3 linked regions of the Spirulina major PCC 6313 genome follow. Each later gene encodes a partner of the first gene's protein in a complex. Links are inferred from orthologs where the notes say so. Each region holds a gene or a part of one and is shown on either strand. Other genes may lie near its edges.

Evidence for each region. Proteins that work in one complex are often made in the same cells at the same time.
Region 2: the proteins of accD (region 1) and accA are in contact, whole or in part, in a solved structure (PDB 8UXZ), measured with the Escherichia coli proteins. The link is inferred for Spirulina major PCC 6313 from one-to-one orthologs.
Region 3: the proteins of accD (region 1) and accC are in contact, whole or in part, in a solved structure (PDB 8UXZ), measured with the Escherichia coli proteins. The link is inferred for Spirulina major PCC 6313 from one-to-one orthologs.

Annotation. Positions count from the first base shown.
Region 1 is NZ_KV878783.1:1,789,760-1,797,754, forward strand. Bases 3,292-6,223 are described here. They hold accD (acetyl-CoA carboxylase, carboxyltransferase subunit beta), read right to left. Parts: upstream 5,261-6,223; coding sequence 4,322-5,260; downstream 3,292-4,321. Other genes in these bases: SPI6313_RS07700 (ABC transporter ATP-binding protein), read right to left, coding at 3,292-4,240; SPI6313_RS07710 (hypothetical protein), read right to left, coding at 5,320-5,586; SPI6313_RS07715 (prepilin peptidase), read right to left, coding at 5,600-6,223. Outside these bases: SPI6313_RS07690 (efflux RND transporter permease subunit), read right to left, coding at 1-1,018; SPI6313_RS07695 (efflux RND transporter periplasmic adaptor subunit), read right to left, coding at 1,022-2,374; more of SPI6313_RS07700, read right to left, coding at 2,507-3,291; more of SPI6313_RS07715, read right to left, coding at 6,224-6,421; SPI6313_RS07720 (hypothetical protein), read right to left, coding at 6,532-7,995.
Region 2 is NZ_KV878783.1:1,637,449-1,644,489, reverse strand. The notes cover bases 1,891-4,843. They hold accA (acetyl-CoA carboxylase carboxyl transferase subunit alpha), read left to right. Parts: upstream 1,891-2,853; coding sequence 2,854-3,834; downstream 3,835-4,843. Other genes in these bases: SPI6313_RS07060 (pyridoxine 5'-phosphate synthase), read left to right, coding at 4,073-4,795; SPI6313_RS07070 (long-chain acyl-[acyl-carrier-protein] reductase), read left to right, coding at 1,891-2,817. In the rest of the region: SPI6313_RS07080 (PP2C family protein-serine/threonine phosphatase), read left to right, coding at 1-273; SPI6313_RS07075 (aldehyde oxygenase (deformylating)), read left to right, coding at 786-1,481; more of SPI6313_RS07070, read left to right, coding at 1,795-1,890; SPI6313_RS07055 (MgPME-cyclase complex family protein), read left to right, coding at 4,859-5,185; SPI6313_RS07050 (LysR family transcriptional regulator), read right to left, coding at 5,388-6,284; SPI6313_RS07045 (hypothetical protein), read left to right, coding at 6,671-6,955. UniProt on the Escherichia coli protein: Component of the acetyl coenzyme A carboxylase (ACC) complex. First, biotin carboxylase catalyzes the carboxylation of biotin on its carrier protein (BCCP) and then the CO(2) group is transferred by the carboxyltransferase to acetyl-CoA to form malonyl-CoA.
Region 3 is NZ_KV878783.1:2,321,005-2,327,912, forward strand. The notes cover bases 1,891-4,710. They hold accC (acetyl-CoA carboxylase biotin carboxylase subunit), read left to right. Parts: upstream 1,891-2,538; coding sequence 2,539-3,882; downstream 3,883-4,710. Other genes in these bases: SPI6313_RS10115 (NupC/NupG family nucleoside CNT transporter), read right to left, coding at 1,891-1,913; SPI6313_RS10120 (hypothetical protein), read left to right, coding at 2,215-2,475; SPI6313_RS10130 (PDDEXK family nuclease), read left to right, coding at 3,940-4,308; SPI6313_RS10135 (adenylate/guanylate cyclase domain-containing protein), read left to right, coding at 4,443-4,710. Outside these bases: SPI6313_RS24750 (hypothetical protein), read right to left, coding at 1-432; more of SPI6313_RS10115, read right to left, coding at 477-1,890; more of SPI6313_RS10135, read left to right, coding at 4,711-5,957; photosystem II protein PsbQ, read left to right, coding at 5,997-6,458; SPI6313_RS10145 (NAD(P)/FAD-dependent oxidoreductase), read left to right, coding at 6,455-6,908. UniProt on the Escherichia coli protein: This protein is a component of the acetyl coenzyme A carboxylase complex; first, biotin carboxylase catalyzes the carboxylation of the carrier protein and then the transcarboxylase transfers the carboxyl group to form malonyl-CoA.

The DNA of each region.
Region 1 (7,995 bases):
TCGAGGCTTCCACAAACTCCGTCGTATCAAACCCGATCGCATAGGTCATGTCCGGCGGAAACTGGTCAGCCAGCCGCGCCATCTCCGCCTTCACCGCTGCCGCCACCTCTAGGGCATTACTCCCCGACAGTTGCGACACCCCCAAGCCCACCGCCGTATTGCCCCGAAACCGCAAAATCGTGTTGTAGTCTTCCGCGCCCAATTCAACGCGCCCCACATCCCGGAACTGCACCAAGGAACCACTATCGGGATCGGTCGCCAGCACCATCTGCTCGAATTCGTCGGCACTGGTGAAGCGGCTGAAGGATTCAAGATCCAGTTGATATTGCTGCTCGCCATCGTTGGGCGACTGACCTAAACGCCCCGCCCCAATTTGGAAATTTTGCTCACTGACCGCGTTGGTGACATCGAGCATCGTCAAGCCCCGACTGGCCAGGCGCTGGGGGTCTACCCAGAGGCGCATCGCGTAGCGCCGTTCTCCGAAAATTTGAATCCCCGCCACCCCTTGAATCCGCTTTAAGGCTTCCGCCACGTAGAGATCGGCATAGTTACTTAAAAAAGAGGTGTCGTAGGTTCCCCCCTCAGAATAGAGGCTCAAGGCCATCAAAAAGCCGCTGGATTGCTTGCTGACACTGACCCCGGTACGCTGAACGGCTTCGGGGAGGCGGGCTTGGACTGTGGCGATCCGGTTTTGGACATCCACAGCGGCGAGATCGAGATCGCGCCCAGCATCAAAGGTGATGTTAATTTGGCTGGTGCCGTTGTTGCTGCTGCTGCTGGAGATGTAGCGCACGCCTTCGACACCGTTGATTTCCTGTTCGAGCACGTTGGTGACGGTGTTTTCAACGATTTCGGCGCTGGCCCCGGTGTAGTTGGCGGTGACTTGGACTTGGGGCGGCGCGATTTCGGGGTATTGGGCGATGGGTAAGGTGGGGAGAATCACCCCGCCAATCAGACTAATCACGATCGCAAAAACGATCGCCACCACCGGACGCTTAATAAAGGTGTTGACAAACATAAGCTATGGAGCGGTAAAGGACGCATCGGGCGCATCGGGCGCATCATCGGGGAGGGGCATGATCGGTGCGCCGTCAGTGAGGTTGAGAATCCCGGAAACGACGATGCGATCGCCCGGTTGCACCCCCGACAGAATATTGTAGGCATCTCCTTGAATCTGCCCCAGTTCAACAGGACGCTGGCGAGCAATGAACTCCGTATCGGGAGGCACTTCATCCTCCTCGGTCGGCACTTCAGCAACAAACACGAAGGGCTTCCCGGCTAACCGCGTAATCGCCACGGTCGGCACGAGCAAACCCGGCTCCGTGCGCCACACCAGCCGCGCCCGCACAAACTGCCCATTCCGCAATAATTCGCCGGGATTGATGAAGCGGGCTTTGGCGAGGAGGGTTTGTTGGGCGGGGTTAACGTTGGGATCGATGAAGCTAATTTCGCCGGTGTTGAGGATGTTGCCCTGTTCGGTCACCAGTTCCACCAGTTGCCCCAGTTGCAATTCAGGGGCGCGTTCGGTGGGGATCGAAATGCTGAGATTGAGGACGTTATTTTGGGTCAGGGTGGTGAGGGTGTTGCTGTCGGTGACCACATCCCCCAGTTCCACGGCAAGATCCCCCACTACCCCCGCAAAGGGCGCAGTGACAACGGTTTCTTCCAGTTGGGCTTGGGCGCGGTTGGCGTTGGCCTGGGCGGATTGGCGGTTGGCTTGGGCTTGGGTGAGGGTGGCGCGGGCAGCGGTGATCCGTTCATCGATCGCGGCTAGGGTGGCGATCGCCACATCGCGATCGCGCTTCGCCTGGTCTAATCGCTGCTCACTCAGCACCCCTTCTTTTACCAAAAACTCGATCCGTTTGTAATCTTCCATTTTCAAATCCACATCGGCTTTGAGGGCGATGCGATCGGCATTGAGGGCCGCGATCTCAGACTGCACATTATTTTCCACCGCCCGTTCTGAGTTAACGGTGGCGAGCAAACTGGCCAGATTCGCCTCAGCCTGATCGGGTTTGAGTTCCACCAACCGCGCTCCGGCCGCGACGCGATCGCCCGCCGCCACAAAAATTCGCTGCACCCGTCCCGTCGCCTCCGGTCGCACCTCCACCACCTGTTCCGCTGCCAGCGACCCGACAAAATCCGTCGAATTGGCCACCATTGTCGGCCCCAGGGTGATCAACTTCACCGGCAGAGCTTGGCTTTGGGGCTGTCCGATGGCCGTCTGCTGTTGTTGCTGTCCACTCCACCAGCGCCATCCCACCCCCACCCCCGTCAGGAGGACCGTCGCGCCCACCAATGCCATCACCCGTACTTTCGAGTTGGGCCGTTGCGGCGGGATTGGACTGATTTGGCTGGAATTGGCGTTAGACATCGGGCATTCCTGGCGGATTTTACAGATCGACTCACTCCGAATCGTAACGAAAATTCAAAAATTAAGGCTACCACTCCAGGCAGATTCAGAATAAATGCTGAACCATGGTCATCGGGTAGGCGGCTTCCGGTGTTATTGATCCGGGGTGAATTGTTGGGCATAGAAGCGGGCATAGCGACCGTTCTGGTCGAGGAGTTCGGCGTGGGTTCCGGCTTCGACGATTTGCCCCTGTTCCATGACGAAGAGGCGATCGGCGCGGCGGACGGTGGCGAGGCGGTGGGCGATGACGAAGACGGTGCGATCGCGCATAATCCGTTCTAATGCCTCCTGCACAAGGGCTTCGGATTCGGAATCGAGGGCGGAGGTAGCTTCGTCCAAAATGAGGATGTGGGGGTTGAGGTACATGGCGCGGGCGATCGCAATCCGTTGCCGCTGACCCCCGGAGAGATTCACGCCCCGCTCGCCCACATAGGTGGTGTAGCCTTGGCTGAATTCCGTGATGAATTGATGGGCGTTGGCAATTTTGGCGGCGGCTTCCACTTGGTCAAGGTGAAAATCCTGTTGCCCAAAGGCGATATTTTCGGCAATGGTTCCAGAAAATAAAATCGTTTCCTGGGGTACAATCCCGATCTGCTGCCGCAGACTTTTGAGGGTCACATCTGCGACGTTAATACCGTCAATCAGAATCCGTCCGGTGGCGGCTTGGTAGAAGCGGGGTAATAGATTAACTAAAGTGGTTTTACCGGCTCCCGAATGACCCACAAGGGCGATCATTTCACCGGGATGCACCAGAAAACTGAGGTTATTTAACACCGGTTCACCGGGGACATAGGCGAAGGAAATATCGTCGTATTCGACTTTACCAGACACTCTGGGGAGAGCGATCGCATCCTGTTTTTCCTCCACCCCTGGCGTTAAATTCAGCAGTTCAAAGACTCGATCCACTGACGCTTGAGCTTGTTTGAATTCGTTGTAATTCGAGGTGGTGATACTAATCGGATCAATCAGCATCCCCACGGCGGCCAGATAGCCCACAAACTCACTGCCCGTTAAATTCCCCTGGGCAATTTGCCACGTTCCTAAAAAGAAAATAAACACCACACTCATGGCATAGAGAAAGCCCACAAAAACAATCTGAAAGGCTTTGATTTTTTCGGTCATGTAGCGAGTGCGGCGGTTGTCTTCGGCGTAGTGGGTAAATTGGTTTAAGGTGTAGTCTTCAGCGGCAAAGGCTTGAACGAGGCGAATCCCGCTGAAATATTCAATCAACAGGGAGGAAAGGTCAGAAATCCGGTTTTGGCTACGGCGAGAATATTGCAAGAGTTGTTCCCCAAAAAAGCCCACCAACAGCGCCATCAAGGGTCCAATCACTAACGCGCTCGCGGTGAGTTGCCAGTTGAGATACACCATCATTCCCAAAACAACTATCAGTTGCAAAATACAGGGCACAAACTGCTGAAAAATCTTATTCACAATTTCGCCGATTCGATCCACATCTTCCGTGAGCCGATAGGATAAATCCCCCGTTTTTGTCTGTTCAAAATAACTTAAGCTCAACCGTTGTACATGGGCATAGACGGCTTTTCGGAGGTTGAGGGTGAGTTGGAGGGCGGCTTTGGCCATGAGGGTGTCTTGGCCGTATTGCGCGATCGCCCGCACGAAGAAAATCGCCGCCGCAATGCCCGCAATCCTTGCACTGCCCTGCACGTTTCCCGTCCCCACCGATTCGGCTAAGGCTTCCGCGATTTTAATCAAGGCGGGCCAACAGGCGGTAAACACGAGCGTCGCCAGGAGAGCAGAGGCGATCGTCAGGCGTTGAGCCTGAATATAGGGGGCGAGTTGGCGATAGTGAAACGGGGTTTTCAAGGGTTTTACGGAAAAAAATAAGGGCATGACCGGCCGGGTCAGCAATCCACGGCCGGAGAGACAACAACGCAGCCACTGGATTTAAGCGGGGGTGTGGGCTTCGATGATGTGGGTGGAGGGGGTGGTGTGATGGTTTGCGGGGGACGTGTTGACGGGGAAAAAGGGTTGATGCAGGCTGATCAACTGGGCGAGGGTGCGCTTCAGTTGAGTCCGGGGCACGATCGCATCCACAAACCCACAGTTGAGCAGATATTCCGCCGTTTGGAAATCATCGGGCAGTTTTTCGCGGATCGTCTGTTCAATCACCCGCCGCCCCGCAAAGCCGATCACCGCCTTCGGTTCAGCTAGAATCACATCCCCCAACATCGCAAAACTCGCCGTCACGCCGCCCATGGTGGGATTGGTGAGAATCGGGATATAAAGAAGCTTGGCTTGGCGATGGCGTTCGAGAGCGCCGGAAATTTTCGCCATCTGCATCAAACTGAGCATCCCTTCTTGCATCCGCGCCCCACCGGAGGCACAGACGATAATCACCGTTAACCCTTCTTGCGTGCCGTACTCAATCAGGCGGGTCAGTTTTTCCCCCACCACTGATCCCATACTGCCGCCCATGAAGCTAAAGTCCATCACGCCGAGGACGACGGGTAAACCATCGAGGAGGCCGGTGCCAATTTGCACGGCATCGTTGAGGTGGGTTTTGGCTTGGTATTCCCGCAGGCGGTCTTTGTAGGCTTTGCGATCGCGAAACTCCAGCGGGTCCATCGGGCAAATGTCTTCATGGAGCGGGGTCCAGGTTTTCCCGTCGATCAATTGGTGAATCCGCTCGGTGCTGCCGACGCGCATGTGATGGTGACAGTCCACGCAAACCTGTAAATTGGCTTGCAGGTCTTTGGTATAGGTTAAAACGCTGCATTTTGGGCATTTCGTCCAAAGGCCATCGGCGATTTCGCGCTCTTGGTGGCCTTGGGGGGCAACGGGTTGGTTTTTTTCGCGATTGGCAAACCAGTCAAATAAAGACATGTTGGGATTTTAACGACTCCGCTTCAATGAGTTGCAATGGTGAAGAACAGGGGGCGTGGTTAGCCAAATTCATCATCGGTTTCCAGTTCTTCTTCCTTGGGACTCAGCAATAGTAATGCTGTCCATCGATCCGGGCTGAGGACTTGTACAGCCGTTTCGCCGGTCAAAAAACATCCGCTCGCCCCCACATTGACGACACGACTTGGAATGTCATGACTGGCTAAAATTTGCTGCATGAGTTCGGCTTCCCAGCGTGCGCCTGCGATCTTAATTGTTATCCATGACACAAAATTCATAATATCAAGACGCGGCAAGTCTCGTTTCATCAGGTCTCAAATTTCATCCCGCCCCCAACAGAAAGCGTTGATAAGTGGATACTATTATGTCACCCCAAAAAAGGGTTAGGGTGGCCCCTAGGGCCAGAAAGGGGCCAAAGGGGATCGGTTGACGACGATCCAAGAGCCGCAGGGCGATCGCACCGCCGCCCAAAAACGCCCCCAAGGCACAGCCCACAAAGGCCGCCAGGGCTGCCCCCTGCCAGCCCAACCACGCCCCGATCAGGGCTAATAATTTCGCATCCCCCGCCCCCATCGCGGTACGTCCATAGATGAGGGAGCCAATCAGGGCGATCGCTTCCAACCCCCACAGGGCAAACACAGCCCCAAAGATGCCCGTCACCAGCCGATCGGCACTGCCTTGAAATGCCCCCGTTTCAAACCAGCCTTGAATGACCATGAAGCCCAGCCCCGCGACGAGACCCGATTGGGTGAGGGGGTTGGGGAGGGTAAGGGTGTCGCAGTCGATCAGGGCGAGGGCGAGGAGCCAACTGAGCAGGAGACAATAGCCGATCGCGCTCACCGTGGGGCCAAATTGCCAAAAGACCGCGAGGAACAGGCCGCCCGCGATCGCTTCAACGAGGGGATACCGCAGTGCGATCGCGCCTCGACAGTACCGACACCGGCCCCGCAACCAAAACCAGGCGAACACCGGCACATTGTCATGCCAGGCCAGCCGCTCCTGACAGCGGGGACAGTGGGAGGGCGGCGCGAGAATCGATTCTCCTGCCGGGAGGCGATAGATCACCACGTTGAGAAAACTCCCAATCGCCGCGCCAACGATGAAGACAAATAAACTACTAATGACCTGAATCAGACTATCCATAGGCGGGGTGCGATCGCAATTTAAGCCGTACCATACCAAAGTTTTAATCCCTCACCCAACCCTCTCCCCCAGGCGCGAGGGCTTTTTTGTGGCCCGCGTTTCCTGCTGCCTTAAAGCCACTCTTCGGCGGTGGTGAAGGTGGGAAGGTTGGGGGGGATGACGGTGCGATCGCAACTCGTCTTACGGCTTTCTTGCTGCGTCGCCACATTGATCGTCACCGCCTCGAAGCGCACCGACTGCGCCCCCAGAGGCACAATTAATTGGGTCATGGTGGCGAGGCTGCCTGTCCCATCGGCTTCAAACTCAATGAACGCCCGTGGCCCGTCGAGGAGTTGGCGCGTTTCCCGATCCTGAACCCAGAGTTTGACATAGACCGTGCCCAGGGTTTGGGGCGGTAATTTCACCGTCATCAAAATCATTTCTCCAGCGGTGAGTTCTCCCGCTTGCACTTCGAGGATCGGGGCGGGGACGGCGGCGGGTTCCGGCGGTGGGATGGGGCGATCGCGGATGTCCGGATCGGGAGTGGGGAGCGTGGGGCGGCTCGCAGGCGCAACGGTGTTGAGTTCCGGGGGGTAGGGGAGTCCGGAGGTGTCGTATTTGGGGGCGAGGGGGCTGGGGCGTTGGGCGAGGGTGCTAATGGTGTCGGGGTCGTCGTCTTCATCATCGACCACAAATTCTTGAATGGGCCAATCGCCTCGCTCCCAACGGTTCGCATCGGTGGTCATTTGACGCTGTTCGGCTTGGGCGATCGCACTCAATGCCTCTTCCACAGAATCCAGGCCGGTAATGCGATGCTCGCCATAATCAAACCGATGGGAATCCTCATGATCGGGGTGATCAGCCTCAACAGAATCACGATCATCATCCTGACTGGCGTGCTTGGTGCGGTCGGGCCCGGTGGGCATTGCATCGGTGCGATCGCTTTCCGTGGTCAAATCGCTCAACCGTCGCCAAAAATGCTGCTCAAATTGAGATGGGGACGCGGCTTCTTCCACTGGTTTGTCCGTGGCCGCAGCGGGATCATGGGAATCTGGTTCGGCGGCCGCGTCGAAGGGTTCCGATGCTGGCCCGGAGTCTGCCTGTTTTCCTCGTGCCGTGTGGTTTTGTAAGACAGTCGCCAGCCGCGAATCCAGCGGCGGCGGAGGGTCATGGCGTGGAGCCTCAGACCCCAGAGAAACGACGGGAATCGGTTCAGAGGGGATGTGATGGCGTTGTTGTGTCGCGATCGCCCAATCCTCTTCGGTGGGATAGGCGAGAGGTGGCGGGGGGGCTGGGGAATCGGGAGGTTGAACCGGCGCGGGTTCCGTCGGGGGAGGAGGTGCGATCGCCTCTAGATCGGGAAAAGCGGGCAACGGGGAAACTTCCGAAGCAGCCGCTTCCGGCGGCGGCGGCAATGCCAGGGGATCGCGATCGCGACGCGGCGGCGGACTGCTGAAATTAGGCAGATCGAGCACTTTCCGGCGGGGGCCTTGGGGTTGATTCAACCGAGGCGGCATCACCGACAGGGGACGCGCCTTCACACTAGGGCCACTGTTCCAAAAATCATCAAGGGGCGGAACTTGCATCGGCGGTAA
Region 2 (7,041 bases), 150 kb from region 1 along the record:
GCCCAAGTCCAACTCGCGCCGGGGGATACCGTGGTCTATTTCACCGATGGCTTCACGGATGCGATGAGTCAATCAGGCGACCGCTTTGATGAAGACCGCTTCAACACCGCCTTTGAATGGGCCTGCCAAGAAGGCTACGACGCTCAGGCGATCCTGGATCATCTTTTTGATCAGGTGCAGCGTTTTGTCGGGGATGGCGACACCTACAAGGATGATATGACCCTCGTGGTGCTCCAATTGGAAGCCAGTCAGGAGGGCCAAGGGTCAACATGATCCCGGTTGGGGGCGAGGGATGCGGCAGGGCGATCGCAACAGCGATAGAATGAAGGGAGTGCGATCGCCCACGGCCCAGCACACTCATTTCATCCATCCGGATCGATCAAACCCCATCTCCATCAGAACCCACTATTCCGGCTGAAAACCCTGACCACTCACCAAAGCTCTCGCCCATCCCTTTCGTCTGAAATGGCAATTGAGCAAGACATCTAACGTATTTCCCCCCTACTATCAACCCGGACGAAAATCTGTGTGATGCCATACCATCTATCGATTTCCCTTAAAATGATAAGTATTTTCTGTCGAAGTCCTGTTTTAGATAAGTTATTTGCAGTTAAGCAACAATATGATTGTTAAAGTAAAATCGTTACCATATACCTATTAGAAGAAAACTCTAATCGTTAGAGCGATGTTTGCTTTAACCTTAGTCTTTAGGCCGCAATTGTTCCCAGTCTAGCCAAGCGTTAGGATTGGGATGAACGTAAAATCAATTAGGAGACAACCCACTGATGCAGGAACTTGCAGTCCGCCCTGAACTAGACTTTACGAGTGAAACGTACAAAGACGCATATAGCCGCATTAATGCGATCGTGATTGAGGGCGAACAAGAAGCCTACAACAACTATATTGCGATGGGTGAACTACTCCCCGATCACAAAGACGAGTTGACCACCTTGGCGAAAATGGAAAAACGCCACATGAAAGGGTTCCAATCCTGTGGCCGCAATCTCACCGTGACCCCGGACATGGAGTTTGCCAAAGAGTACTTTGCTCGCCTCCATGGCAACTTCAAAACCGCCCATGCGGAAGGCAATGTTGTCGCCTGCTTCGTGATCCAATCCTTGATCATCGAAGCCTTTGCGATCGCCGCCTACAACATCTACATCCCCGTCGCTGACGAATTCGCCCGCAAAATCACCGAAGGTGTCGTCAAAGATGAGTACAAACACCTCAACTTCGGCGAAGTCTGGCTCAACGAGCATTTCGAGGCATCCAAAACCGCCCTCGAAGCTGCCAACAAAGAAAACCTCCCCATCGTTTGGCAAATGCTCAACGCAGTCGAGGAAGATGCCGCCACTTTAGGGATGGAAAAAGCGGCCCTCGTCGAAGACTTTATGGTGAGCTACGGTGATGCCCTCGGCAACATTGGTTTTAACACCCGTGAAATCATGAGAATGTCCTCCTACGGACTCACCGCCGCCTAACCCCCATTCAAGTTCAGCATAAAGGCAGTGACTAGCCGCTAAGACTAGTCACTGCCTTTATCTTCTCTGACTGAATCCTGCGAAAATTCCAACCGTTCCCTATCCTCAGTCCCCGTTTTTGGTACTATCGTTAAAAGTCTTTACTTTTTCTTTACGTACGGGCAGGGCATTGTCCGTTAAGTGAGGCGATGTTAGACAGGCTATGCCTGCGATCGCTGTTTGAGCTTAGAATCCTCTCGCCTTGAGGCAGGGGAGTATGCCAAGTAAATTCATCGCTCGCTGAATCTCACGGGCCCATTCAAACAACCTGCCCATGTTTGGTCTTATCGGTCACCTTACCAATCTTGAACACGCCCACGCCAAAGCCCACGAACTCGGTTATCTCGAAGAGAGTGAACAAGGGCTAGACCTTTGGTGTGCTGCTCCGCCTCAAGTTGTCGATCACATTACCGTCACCAGTGCGACCGGACAAAAAATTGAAGGCAAATACGTTGAATCCTTTTTCCTGCCGGAAATGCTGTCGCAACGACGGATCAAGACCGCGATTCGGAAAATCCTCAACGCGATGGCCTGTGCTCAAAAAGAACACCTCGACATCACTGCCCTCGGTGGATTTTCCTCGATTATTTTTGAAAATTTTAATTTGAGCGCCAATAAACAGGTGCGCAACGTCGAACTCGACTTTAGTCGCTTCACCACCGGCAACACCCACACTGCCTACATCATCTGTCGCCAAGTGGAACAATATGCCGCCACACTGGGGATCAAGCTCTCCGAGGCAACTGTGGCGGTGTGCGGTGCTACGGGGGACATTGGCAGCGCGGTTTGTCGCTGGCTCGATCGCAAAACGGATGTCCAAGATCTCCTGCTGATTGCCCGCAATCAAGAGCGACTCAACAACCTGCAAACGGAATTGGGGCGCGGCAAGATTCTCGGCCTAGAAGAGGCGTTACCCCTAGCGGATATTGTGGTTTGGGTGGCGAGTATGCCCCAGGGTGTGGATATCAGCGCGATTCCGTTGAAAAACCCTTGTCTTTTGATTGACGGGGGCTATCCGAAAAATCTTGATACCAAGCTGGCTCAAGAGGGCGTTTCTGTGCTTAAGGGCGGAATTGTGGAGCATAGTTTGGATATTGATTGGAAAATCATGGAAATTGTTGAGATGGATGTGCCCGGACGGCAATTTTTTGCCTGTTTTGCCGAGGCGATGCTGCTGGAGTTTGAACAATGGCACACGAATTTTTCTTGGGGCCGGAATCAGATTACGGTGGAAAAAATGGAGCAAATTGGAGCGGCATCGGTGAAGCATGGTTTCCAGCCGCTGCTGACTGTTTAGCCCCCCACTGGTTTGTTTTACCCTTAACCTGTCCCTATGAGTGCCACTAAAAACCGTCCGTTTCTGCTTACGTTTGAGAAGCCGCTCTGCGAGTTAGAGTCGCGGATTGAGCAGATTCGTGAACTTGCCCGTGAAAATAACGTCGATGTGTCTGAGCAAATCCGGGAGTTGGAGGCGAAAGCAGACCAGTTGCGCCAAGAAATTTTTAGTAGTTTGACTCCGGCTCAGCGGCTTCAGTTGGCGCGGCATCCGCGTCGTCCTTCGACGTTGGACTATATTCAGGCGATGTGTGATGAGTGGCTTGAACTCCATGGCGATCGCAGTGGCAATGATGACCCGGCGTTGGTGGGTGGGGTGGCTCGTTTGGGCGGGATGCCGGTGGTGATGCTCGGCCATCAAAAGGGCCGGGATACCAAAGATAATGTCCTGCGTAATTTTGGCATGGCATCACCGGGGGGCTACCGGAAGGCCTTGCGGTTGATGGAGCATGCGAATCGGTTTGGGATGCCGATTTTGACCTTTATTGATACGCCGGGGGCTTGGGCGGGGGTTGAGGCGGAAAAACGCGGCCAGGGGGAAGCGATCGCCTATAACCTGCGGGAAATGTTTAGTTTTGATGTGCCGATTCTCTGTACTGTGATCGGCGAAGGCGGATCGGGGGGCGCGTTGGGGATTGGCGTGGGCGATCGCATCCTCATGTTCGAGCATGCCGTTTACACCGTCGCCACCCCCGAAGCCTGCGCCGCCATTCTCTGGAAAGATGCCGCCAAAGCCCCCCAAGCCGCAGCAGCATTAAAAATCACCGCCTGGGATCTCAAAAACCTGGGCATTCTCGATGAAATCCTCCCCGAACCGTCGAGTGGTGCGCATTCTGACCCCATCGGCGCGGCTCAGGGGTTGAAAGCCAGCCTCCTGAAGAACCTCGAAGTCTTACTCAGTCTCACCCCGGCTGAACGCCGCGAAGCCCGCTATCAAAAATTCCGGGCCATCGGTCAATTCCACGACCTCGGCGCTTAACGATCACCCTCATCGGGAGCGATCGCTGTTATCCGCTGAACAAGTGAGAACCGCTTAATTTATTTTCTGGTCTTAATCGCACCCCTTAGCCTTTTGAGGTCAGCGGGTGCGCTCGCTCGTTGTACGGTTCGGACGGTACACTGTGCGCAATGGTCAGACAAGCCGGTCTGTGTGGTTTCACAATCCCGTGGTTTTTCGGTGTAATATACAAGACTTATTGTGTTAGAAATTCTGTCTTGTGTTAACTCTCGGCGTTAATATTGACCACATTGCCACGATTCGCCAAGCTCGCCGCACCATTGAGCCGGAGCCGGTTGCCGCTGCCTTTTTAGCAGAACTCGCCGGAGCGGATGGTATTACGGCCCATCTGCGCGAAGATCGTCGCCATATCCAGGATCGTGATATTCGCCTCTTGCGGGAAACGGTGCAAACCCATTTGAATTTGGAAATGGCGGCGACGGATGAAATGGTGCAGATTGCTCTAGAGGTGAAGCCGGACTACGCGACCCTAGTGCCGGAGAAGCGCGAAGAGGTGACCACTGAGGGCGGGCTGAATTTACTCGGTGACCTCGATCGCTACTGTCAGGTGTGCGATCGCCTCCAATCGGCGGGCATTCCCGTCAGTTGGTTCATTGATGCCGACCAAGATCAAATCGCCGCCGCCGCCAAAACCCAAGCCCAGTTTATCGAACTTCACACCGGAACCTATGCCAACGCCTTGGGTGAGGAGGAGAGCGATCGCGAATTGGCCATCCTCACCCAAGGCGCAGAACTCGCCCGCAGCCTTGGCCTCCGCATCAATGCCGGTCACGGCCTGACCTATCGCAATGTCTATCCCGTGGCTTCCATTCCCCACATGGAAGAACTCAACATCGGCCACACCATCATCAGCCGCGCCTCCCTGATTGGGATGGAGCGAGCCGTGCAGGACATGAAAAAAGCCATGCGTGGAGAATTGTGAACGATCGCCCCTAAACCCTGTCACGACCCACAACAATGGAATACGGAGAATTTGTAACTAATTATGACGACTTATTATTACGTGGCTGCCAGTCAGAAATTTTTACTCGAAGAAGAACCCCTCGAAGAAGTGCTCAAAGAACGCACCCGCCACTACGGGGAACAACAGAAAGAGATTGACTTTTGGCTTGTCAAGCAGCCGGCTTTCCTCGAAGCCCCTGAACTCGTTGCCGCCAATGCCCAATGTCCCAAACCCGCTGTTGCGATCGTTTCCACAAACAAACAATTTATCACCTGGCTCAAATTACGCCTAGAATTTGTCCTCACTGGGGAATTTGAAGCACCCAGCGCAGCCATTCCCGACCCCTTGGCATCGTTAGTTACGGCTTAGCCCCCTAGGGTCGAACCCTCCAGGCGGTGGAGTTGTGCCCCGACGATTTTTGGGTTCGGGTGTGCTCGTTACGGTTTTTGCATCGAGCCATTACTCGCGATCGCGCCCCAACCTCTGGGCTAAACTACGGGCGGTATTTTGCAGTTGCGAGCGATGGGTGTGTGGGCCATCACGGCCAGGTGATGCGATCGCGCCTTCCCCCTCACGTAAACATCCCCGCCTGGCGCAGCGCATCGAGAAACGCATAGACTGCCGGAGGATGGAGCGCATCCTTGAGCATCGCAATCCCGATCGTCCGAGTCAGCACACAGGGCAATTTACACACCTTAATCCCCTTGGGAATTGGTTCCGCTGCCATCCGGGGCAAAATCGCCGCCCCTAAGTTACGCAGCACCATCCCGATAATCGTCGAATCTTCCCGCAGTTCATAGGCAATGTTGAGGGAGGTTTCAACGGTTTTCAAACAGTTATGGATGCGATGGGAACAGGTATTCACCGACGACACAATCAGCGGATAGGCGGCCAAATCAGCCCAGGTGAGTTGTGTGGGGCCGGTGAAGCTCGGCGGCATCAACGCCAGGTAGTCATCACAGAGAATTTCCCAGGTTTCAAACTCATCGCCTTCGGGTAATTCTGCAACGCTGAGGTCGGCTTGACCGTTGAGGAGGGCTTTTTCAATGTTGTAGAACTCGTCGAATTCGGTGATTTTGACTTTAATCGTCGGATAGAGGTCGTGGAGTCGCGAAATTGCGCTGGGCAAAAGGTGAGTGGCCATGCTGCGATAGGCGGCGATGTGAACCTGTCCCCCCCGTAGACCCCGCGCTTGGTTGGCTTCTTGGGAAATATTGTCGAGGTGTCTCAAGATGGCATGGGCTTCTTTCATGACGCGATCGCCCACGACGGTAAGCTGTGCCCCTTGGCGACTGCGCTTGATCAACTGCACGCCCAATTCTGCTTCGAGGGCAGCGATCGCATGGCTCACCGTCGATTGGGATAAATCCAAAGCCAACGCCGCCGCGCTAAACGTGCCATGGTCTGCGATCGCCACAAACGCCACCAACTGCGAAATCTTGATCTTGTAGGGATTAAACGGATGCATAGCAAACCCAGATGACAGAGAGGGAATCGAAATCGTGCGCAGGGTCTAACCTCACAAGCGAGTCCCACCGCTGGTTGACTGACAAAATTAGCCAGATCCCAGCAAGCCCTCACCCTAGCCCTCTTCCTAGGGGAGAGGGAACTGGAAAAAGGGATCGGCTCCCCTCGCCCTCTAGGAGAGGGGTTGGGGGTGAGGGCTATCAACCTTTGTCAGTCAACCAAGTCCCACCGACAATCCATTCATTTTCTTCAGTATTGAGGGGGATGTCCACAGGAACCATCGATAATTTCGATAATTAACATCTATTCTATCCGTTGTCCCTCAAAGTGGGAGTCGTTACAGTGAAATTGTTCACCCAAAATACTACACAACAGGGGGTTCATACCATGACCAACTTCAGCCTCTCCACCCAACAACAAAAACTTGAAAAGATCTATGGTAAATCCTCCATCGCTCTTTACCTTGCCACCAAATTCACGCAACACCTTAAAACCACCCTCAATTGGACGATTCACCACCTTACCCAAGCCAACGAGCCTCGTATTTGGGTGCGTCAAAATGCCAACGGAGTTAAACAATTCAACGCCTACGATCCCCGCACTCAAAAACGCTTCTGCGGTGATTCAGAATCTGATTTACGCACTTGGCTCGAAGCCCGTTACAACAGCTAATCAAGCGTTTGACAAGCTCATGTCACCTGAACCGTTTAAAAGCCTTTATTTTCGCAAAAATAAAGGCTTTTAGGCTCTTCTCGGTT
Region 3 (6,908 bases), 530 kb from region 1 along the record:
TTCAAACACCGTCACGCCCGCGACGCTGCTTTGGCTGTAGCCCTGAAGCACGCCCACTTGAAACCCTTGCTCTGGTTCTTGATAGGGGGTCGGAGCGATAGGCAGCGCCGTTGGGGCCGCCGGTGCTACGGATTCCGGTGCTTCAGGCGTTGCGGCAGGATTGGGAACTGGACTGGCGGCGGGATTGGGCACAGGGCTAGCCGCTGGAGTCGGGGCAGGACTGGCGGCTGGGGTGGGTAGCGTCGCCGGCGTGGGACTGGCGGCGGGATTGGGCACAGGGCTAGCCGCTGGAGTTGGGGCAGGACTGGCGGCTGGGGTGGGGGCTTGGGCATAGGCGGCCGGTTGCCAGAGGGAGGGCTGCCACTGCCAACTGATTAAGAGGGCGGCGGTCAAGCCAACTAAGCCGATAAACCATTGGGTGCTGCGTTTCATGGGTGCTGTTTGTAAGGGGCGAAAACAGGAGGGAGGATGGAGCGTTAGCCACCGATGATGTTGGTGGGATCGCCGAGCAGTCCGAAGAAGAGACCAGCCACGGCTCCCGTCATCAACGTGGCGAGGGTGGCTCCCCAGAGGGCTTTAAACCCCAGTTCGGAAATTTCCGATCGCCGCTCCGGGACGAGGGAGGACAGGCCACCGACAAAGATGCCGTAGGAGGCGAGGTGGGCAAACCCGCAGAGGACGTAGCTCACAATCAAGAGGGTGCGATCGCTGATTACACCCGACACGGAGAGACCATTCAACGCTAAATAGGGCGGAATACTGGTTTCAAAGAGGCGTTGACCAATTAACAGCGAAGCCGTCCAGAGGTTTTGCCAATCCAACGCCACCCCCGTCAAAAAAGTCAAAGGCAAGAACAGCATCCCCATTAAATTGCGTAGCGGTTGGGCAAAAAATTGACCGATGAGGGAGTCGTCTCCCGATGCCCCTAACCAGATCGCCAATTGATTGAAGGGCGCATTGAAGAGGGCAATCACCCCCAAAATGGCGATCAACACCGCCGCAATCCCCATGGCCATCTTCACCCCATCGAGAGCACCGACGATCAAGCTATCCATATAGCTGGGTCTCTTCTCGTTTTCGTCCACTTCATCGTCGGGAATATGTCCCATGGTTTCCGGCTCGCCGGTTTCGGGGACGAGCAATTTAGAAATCACAAAACAGGCGGGGATCGTCAGAATCGAGGCGGAGACCAGATGCCCGGCAATGTCGGGAAAGCTGCCCCGTAGAAACCCAGCGTAAAGTCCGAGTACGGAGGAGGCGATCGACCCAAAACAACTGGTGAGGATGGCGCAGAGTTCACTGCGGGTCATTTTGGGTAAAAAGGGTTTGACGGCGATCGCAGATTCAATCCCCACAAAAATATTCGCCGCCCCAGATAAGGATTCCGCGCCGCTAATCTTCATTGTGCGCTGGAAGACGATCGCAAACACTTTCACAATCGGTTGAATCACATTCATTCGGTAGAGCAGCCCCACCAACGCCGCGAAGAAAATAATCTGCGGCAAAGCACGGAACGCCAACACATAGGTAAACCCAGGATTAAGCTGATCCGGGCCGAGGCGATCGCCCGGTACAGGCACATAGCCATTCCCCACCGCCCGCGCAATCCACCGCGCTGCGGCCCCTGGCCCTGCGGTGGGATTCGGATCGGTCGCAAGTAAAGAACTAGGGCCGCCAAAAAGGAACTTCGCCCCCGCTTCCGACGCATCTAAAATCGGGTTAATGATGTTATTGATGCCTGCGATCAGGGTGCTGCCCCCGCCGAAGACTAAAATTCCCACCAAAAGCTGAAGACCAATCCCAAAAATAATCACATTCCACTGCACAACGCGGCGGTTTTCCGACCCCAACCACGCGATCACACAAAAGATCGCAATCCCAAGGGCCGAGAGAAGGTTCAGTGCAAGGTTCACAGTTGTCTATCCTGCTAGGAAATGGGCAATTGTCATGGGGAGGTGGACGATCAACCGGATTCTCTCCGCCGCATGACTCAAGGGGATCATAGTACGATTTGCGAAATCTGAGTATGCGACGTAGGAATCTGTTGCATTCCCAGCCCCTCTTCCTTCGCCAACTGGCCACAACCGGAAAATTCTTCCCGTTGATCCCGCTAGAGAATTGGCTCTGAACCCTGCACCGGGCTGACATGATGCGATCGCACCGCTCCCCAGGAAACCTGATAAGCTGAAGGGGCGTTTAATTTATAAAGTCTGCATGGAAGCGTTCGAGCCTCTCCCTCCCGCCTGGACAGAACCGGCCCTCCACGCCTTAAATTTTCATTGTCCCCGCTGTGGTGCATCCCCTCACCAAGCCCAACGGGTCTGGCTCAATCGTCGCGCTCCGGTGGTGAATGAAGACTATCGGCGCAAGTGGCAAGAGTTTTATCACTGTGAATGTGAGCAAGCCTGGTGGGCCTGGAGTAGCGATCGCCCCCCTTCGGATCTGGCCCAGCGGCACCGCGACCCCGAAGACTAGGGCAGACGAGCCTAAAAACTGTATAGTGGATTGCACGACCGAGAGCCATTGCTGTGTAACCGAATGCAGTTTTCTAAAGTCCTTATTGCCAATCGGGGTGAAATTGCCCTTCGTATTCTCCGCAGTTGTCAAGAACTGGGGATCGCCACCGTGGCTGTCCATTCCACCATTGATGAACACGCCCTCCATGTCCAACTCGCGGACGAAAGCGTCTGTATTGGCCAACCCCCCAGCAGCAAAAGCTATCTCAACATTCCCAACATCATCGCCGCCGCCCTGACCCGCAACGCCACCGCCATTCATCCGGGCTATGGGTTCCTGGCTGAAAATGCCCGTTTCGCTGAAATTTGCGCCGATCATCATATTGCCTTCATTGGCCCCACCCCGGCGGCCATGATGTCCATGGGGGACAAGTCCACGGCTAAATACACAATGCAGCGGGCTGGTGTTCCCACCCTACCGGGTAGCGATGGCCTGCTCAGCGATGAACAACAGGCGATCGCGATCGCTGGCAAGATCGGCTATCCCGTCATTCTCAAAGCCACGGCGGGCGGCGGTGGGCGGGGCATGCGCCTCGTCAACGATGAAAGTGAATTGATCAAAATGTTTCGGGCCGCCCAGGGAGAAGCTGAAGCCGCCTTTGGTAACGCTGGGGTATATTTGGAAAAATTCCTCGAAGCCCCCCGCCATATTGAATTTCAAATCCTTGCCGACAGTTACGGCAACGTTGTCCACCTCGGCGAACGGGATTGCTCCATTCAACGCCGTCACCAAAAACTCCTCGAAGAAGCCCCCAGCCCCGTTTTGACCCAGAAATTACGCAAAAAAATGGGCACAGCAGCAGTACGGGCGGCCCAGTCGATTCAATATGTGGGGGCGGGAACGGTGGAATTTCTCCTCGATAAAACGGGGGAATTTTATTTTATGGAAATGAACACCCGGATTCAGGTGGAACATCCCGTTACGGAAATGGTGACCGGGTTGGACTTGATTACCGAACAGATTCGGATTGCTCAGGGCGATCGCCTCACCTTTTCCCAAGCCGATGTGCAACTCAAGGGCCACGCGATCGAATGTCGGATCAACGCCGAAGATCCCGCCCATAATTTCCGCCCCCATCCCGGCCGAATCACCGCCTACCTGCCTCCTGGCGGCCCCGGTGTGCGCATGGATTCCCATGTCTATACCGATTACGAAATTCCCCCCTACTACGATTCCCTGATTGGTAAATTAATCGTCTGGGGCCCCGATCGCGCCACGGCGATTACGCGGATGCGCCGAGCCTTACGGGAATGTGCCATTACCGGCATTCCCACCACGATTAGTTTTCACGAGCGGATCTTAACCACGCCCGCCTTCTTGAGTGGCGAGGTCTACACCAATTTCATCGCCCAGCACATGCAATAGATCACGATCAATCACTAGGATGAAACAAGGTTACGAATTCCGGATTAGGAGGTCAGTGTGAATCAAATTGCCCAATGGAATTTATCCGGCATTGGCTGTAGTTTGCTGATTTTGCTTGGGGTGATGGGTCTCAGCGCGGTGGGGTTGGGGTGGATTGTGAATGGGATTTTCCTGGCGGTGTTTTTGTTGGCCCTGCTGCCGGTGGTGGCGGTGTATGGGCTGCGCTGGTGGGTGAAGCGGAATGTGGTGGAAGATCAATGCCCGATGTGTGGCCACGCCTTTGCCGCGTTGAATCAGGTGGCGTTTAATTGCCCGAACTGTAGTGAAGCCCTCCAGATTAAGGATGGGCGGTTTGTGCGGATCACGCCACCGGGCACGATTGATGTGGATGCGGTGGAAGTGGATGTGCAGGTGTTAGAAGACTAGGAAGCGCGATCGCTGTGCGCCATCCGCAGCGGTGGTCGTCCTGAATGTTCCCAGAGTGACGCGAAAACCTGAATAATGGGAGTAGGGGGTGCAGTCAACAAGTCCACGAAACCAAAGGTCACTCACAGGGCATTATGGGTTTTTCTGGAGACGTTCGTACACCATGCAATGCGGCAACTTCGCTACAGTCGTTTTTTGAGTTGTCGGTAGATTTAATGTGTGTGCGCCACGAGGATGGCTATTTTGGGGAATTGAATCACCTGTGGCAAGATCTACTGGGATGGACACCGGTGGAACTCCGCCAACAGCCTTGGCTGGACTGGATTCACCCGGATGACCTCGAAAGCACCCTCGCCGCTGAGCAACGCTGTCACCAGTCCCAACGCACAACCCCTGTGGACTATAAAAACCGCTTTCGCCATCGTAACGGTAGTTATCGGTGGTTATCGTGGCGGGTGTCGCCCTATCGGGACGGGGTGAGTGTGGCGATCGCTCAAGATGTGACCGAAATCCAATGGCATCAGCGGGGGATCTATCAAAGTGGTGTCCAGGCGGCGTTATATTTGCGGGATCAAGCGATCGCCGCGAGTCGAGTCGGGATTGTGATCGCCGATGCTCGGCTCCCTGATATGCCGCTGATCTACGTTAATCCTGCCTTTGAAACGATGACGGGCTATTCTGCCACCGAAGTGCTCGGCCTCAACTGTCGCTTTCTCCAAGGTTCCGAAAAAAATCAAACCGCCCGCCACGAACTCCGCACCGCCATTCAAGAACGCCGCCACTGCACCGTCATCCTGCGCAACTTTCGCAAGGATGGCACGCTGTTTTGGAATGAACTCACCATCTCCCCGGTGTTTGACGAAGAGGACAAACTGACCCACTTTGTCGGCATTCAAGCCAATGTCACCCAACGCATTCAAGCCGAAAAAGCCCTCCTCGTCGAAAAAAATAAATCCGAACGTCTCTTGCTCAATGTGTTGCCCCGCCCCATTGCTGACCAATTGAAACGCTTTGAGGGGAGTCTCGCCCAACAATTTCCGAGCGTCACGATCCTGTTTGCAGATTTGGTTAGTTTCTCGTCCTATGTCAGTCAATTTGAAGCCTTGGAGTTAATTAGCACCCTGAATCAGATTTTTTCCGTGTTCGATCAATTAGCGGAAACCCACGGTGTGGAGAAGATCAAAACGATTGGGGATGCGTATATGGCGGCGGCGGGATTGCCATTACCCCGTGCAGATCATGCGATCGCGATCGCCGCCATGGCCCTCGATATGCAACAGGCGGTCCAGCAGTTTCACTGGCCCGATGGTTCTCCGATGGAACTCCGCATTGGTATTCATACCGGCTCGGTGGTGGCGGGGGTGATTGGGATCAAAAAATTCATCTATGACCTTTGGGGGGATGCGGTCAATGTGGCGGCGCGGATGGAGTCCCAGGGCAAGCCAAGACGCATCCAAATTACCGCAGCGACCCAGGCGGCGATCGCACCTCACTTCATCTGTCAGCGGCGCGGCATCCTCCCGATCAAAGGCAAAGGCCCGATGGAAACCTATTGGCTGCGCGATCGCCGCCCATCACCGCCTAGAGAGGATGGCGTTTTCTGGCCAAAATCGGATTCTGGGTGTGGGGATTCCGATTTTCCCGTATAGTTTTCTCAGACGATGAGACTGTTACCCGAAAATTTTTGTATGAAACCGATTCGATCCTTACTCGCTCTACTCCTCGTGGGTTTAACCACCTTTCTCACGGGTTGTGGCGGTGCGATGGTGCAAGCTCCCCCCACCTATACCCCTGAAAAAATTGCGGCCATTGACCGGGCCCTCGCTCCCATCGAAGCCGTGCGCGATCGCCTCCCCGAACTCGAAGGCTATGTGGCTAAGAACGATTGGAATAATGTTAATTCCTTCCTCCACGGCCCCTTGGGCGGGTTGCGGGCCACCTTGGGCTACCTCGATCGCAGCCTCCTGCTCGAAAAAGACCAAGCCGTTGCCACCGACCTCGCCGAGTCCCTATTTAACGACATTGAGCGCCTAGACGCGGCCGCCTCGGAGGGTGTGCCCAACTTTGCCACCGAAGCCTTAGCCGCCCTGGAAAAGGATTTTGAGGTGTACCTAGACTATATTCCCCGCGAACCCGACAGCGAGGCATGAACCCGATTGTGATTGTGGGTGGTGGAGTCGTCGGGGCAATGATTGCCTACGAACTCAACCGCCAAAAGCAAGCCGTCGTCCTTGTTGAACAAGCCAACGCCGCTGCCGGTTCTACCGGTGCGGCGTTGGGGGTGTTGATGGGGGTGATCAGCCAAAAAACCACCGGGCGCGGCTGGCGGTTGCGCGAGCAGAGTCTACGCCGCTACGCCACGCTAATTCCGGAACTCGAACAGGTGACAGGCTGCCCGATTCCCACCAATCCCCATGGTTTAGTGATGCTGCGATTCCGTGACGATGAACGGGATGAACGGTGGCAACGGTTGCAGCAGGTGCGATCGCAGCAGGGCTGGCCGCTTGACCTGTGGGATCGGGCCCAATTAGCGGCCCATTGTCCGTTTGTGGATTGCGATCGCCTCATCGGAGCGGTGCATTCCCCCCAGGATGGCCAAA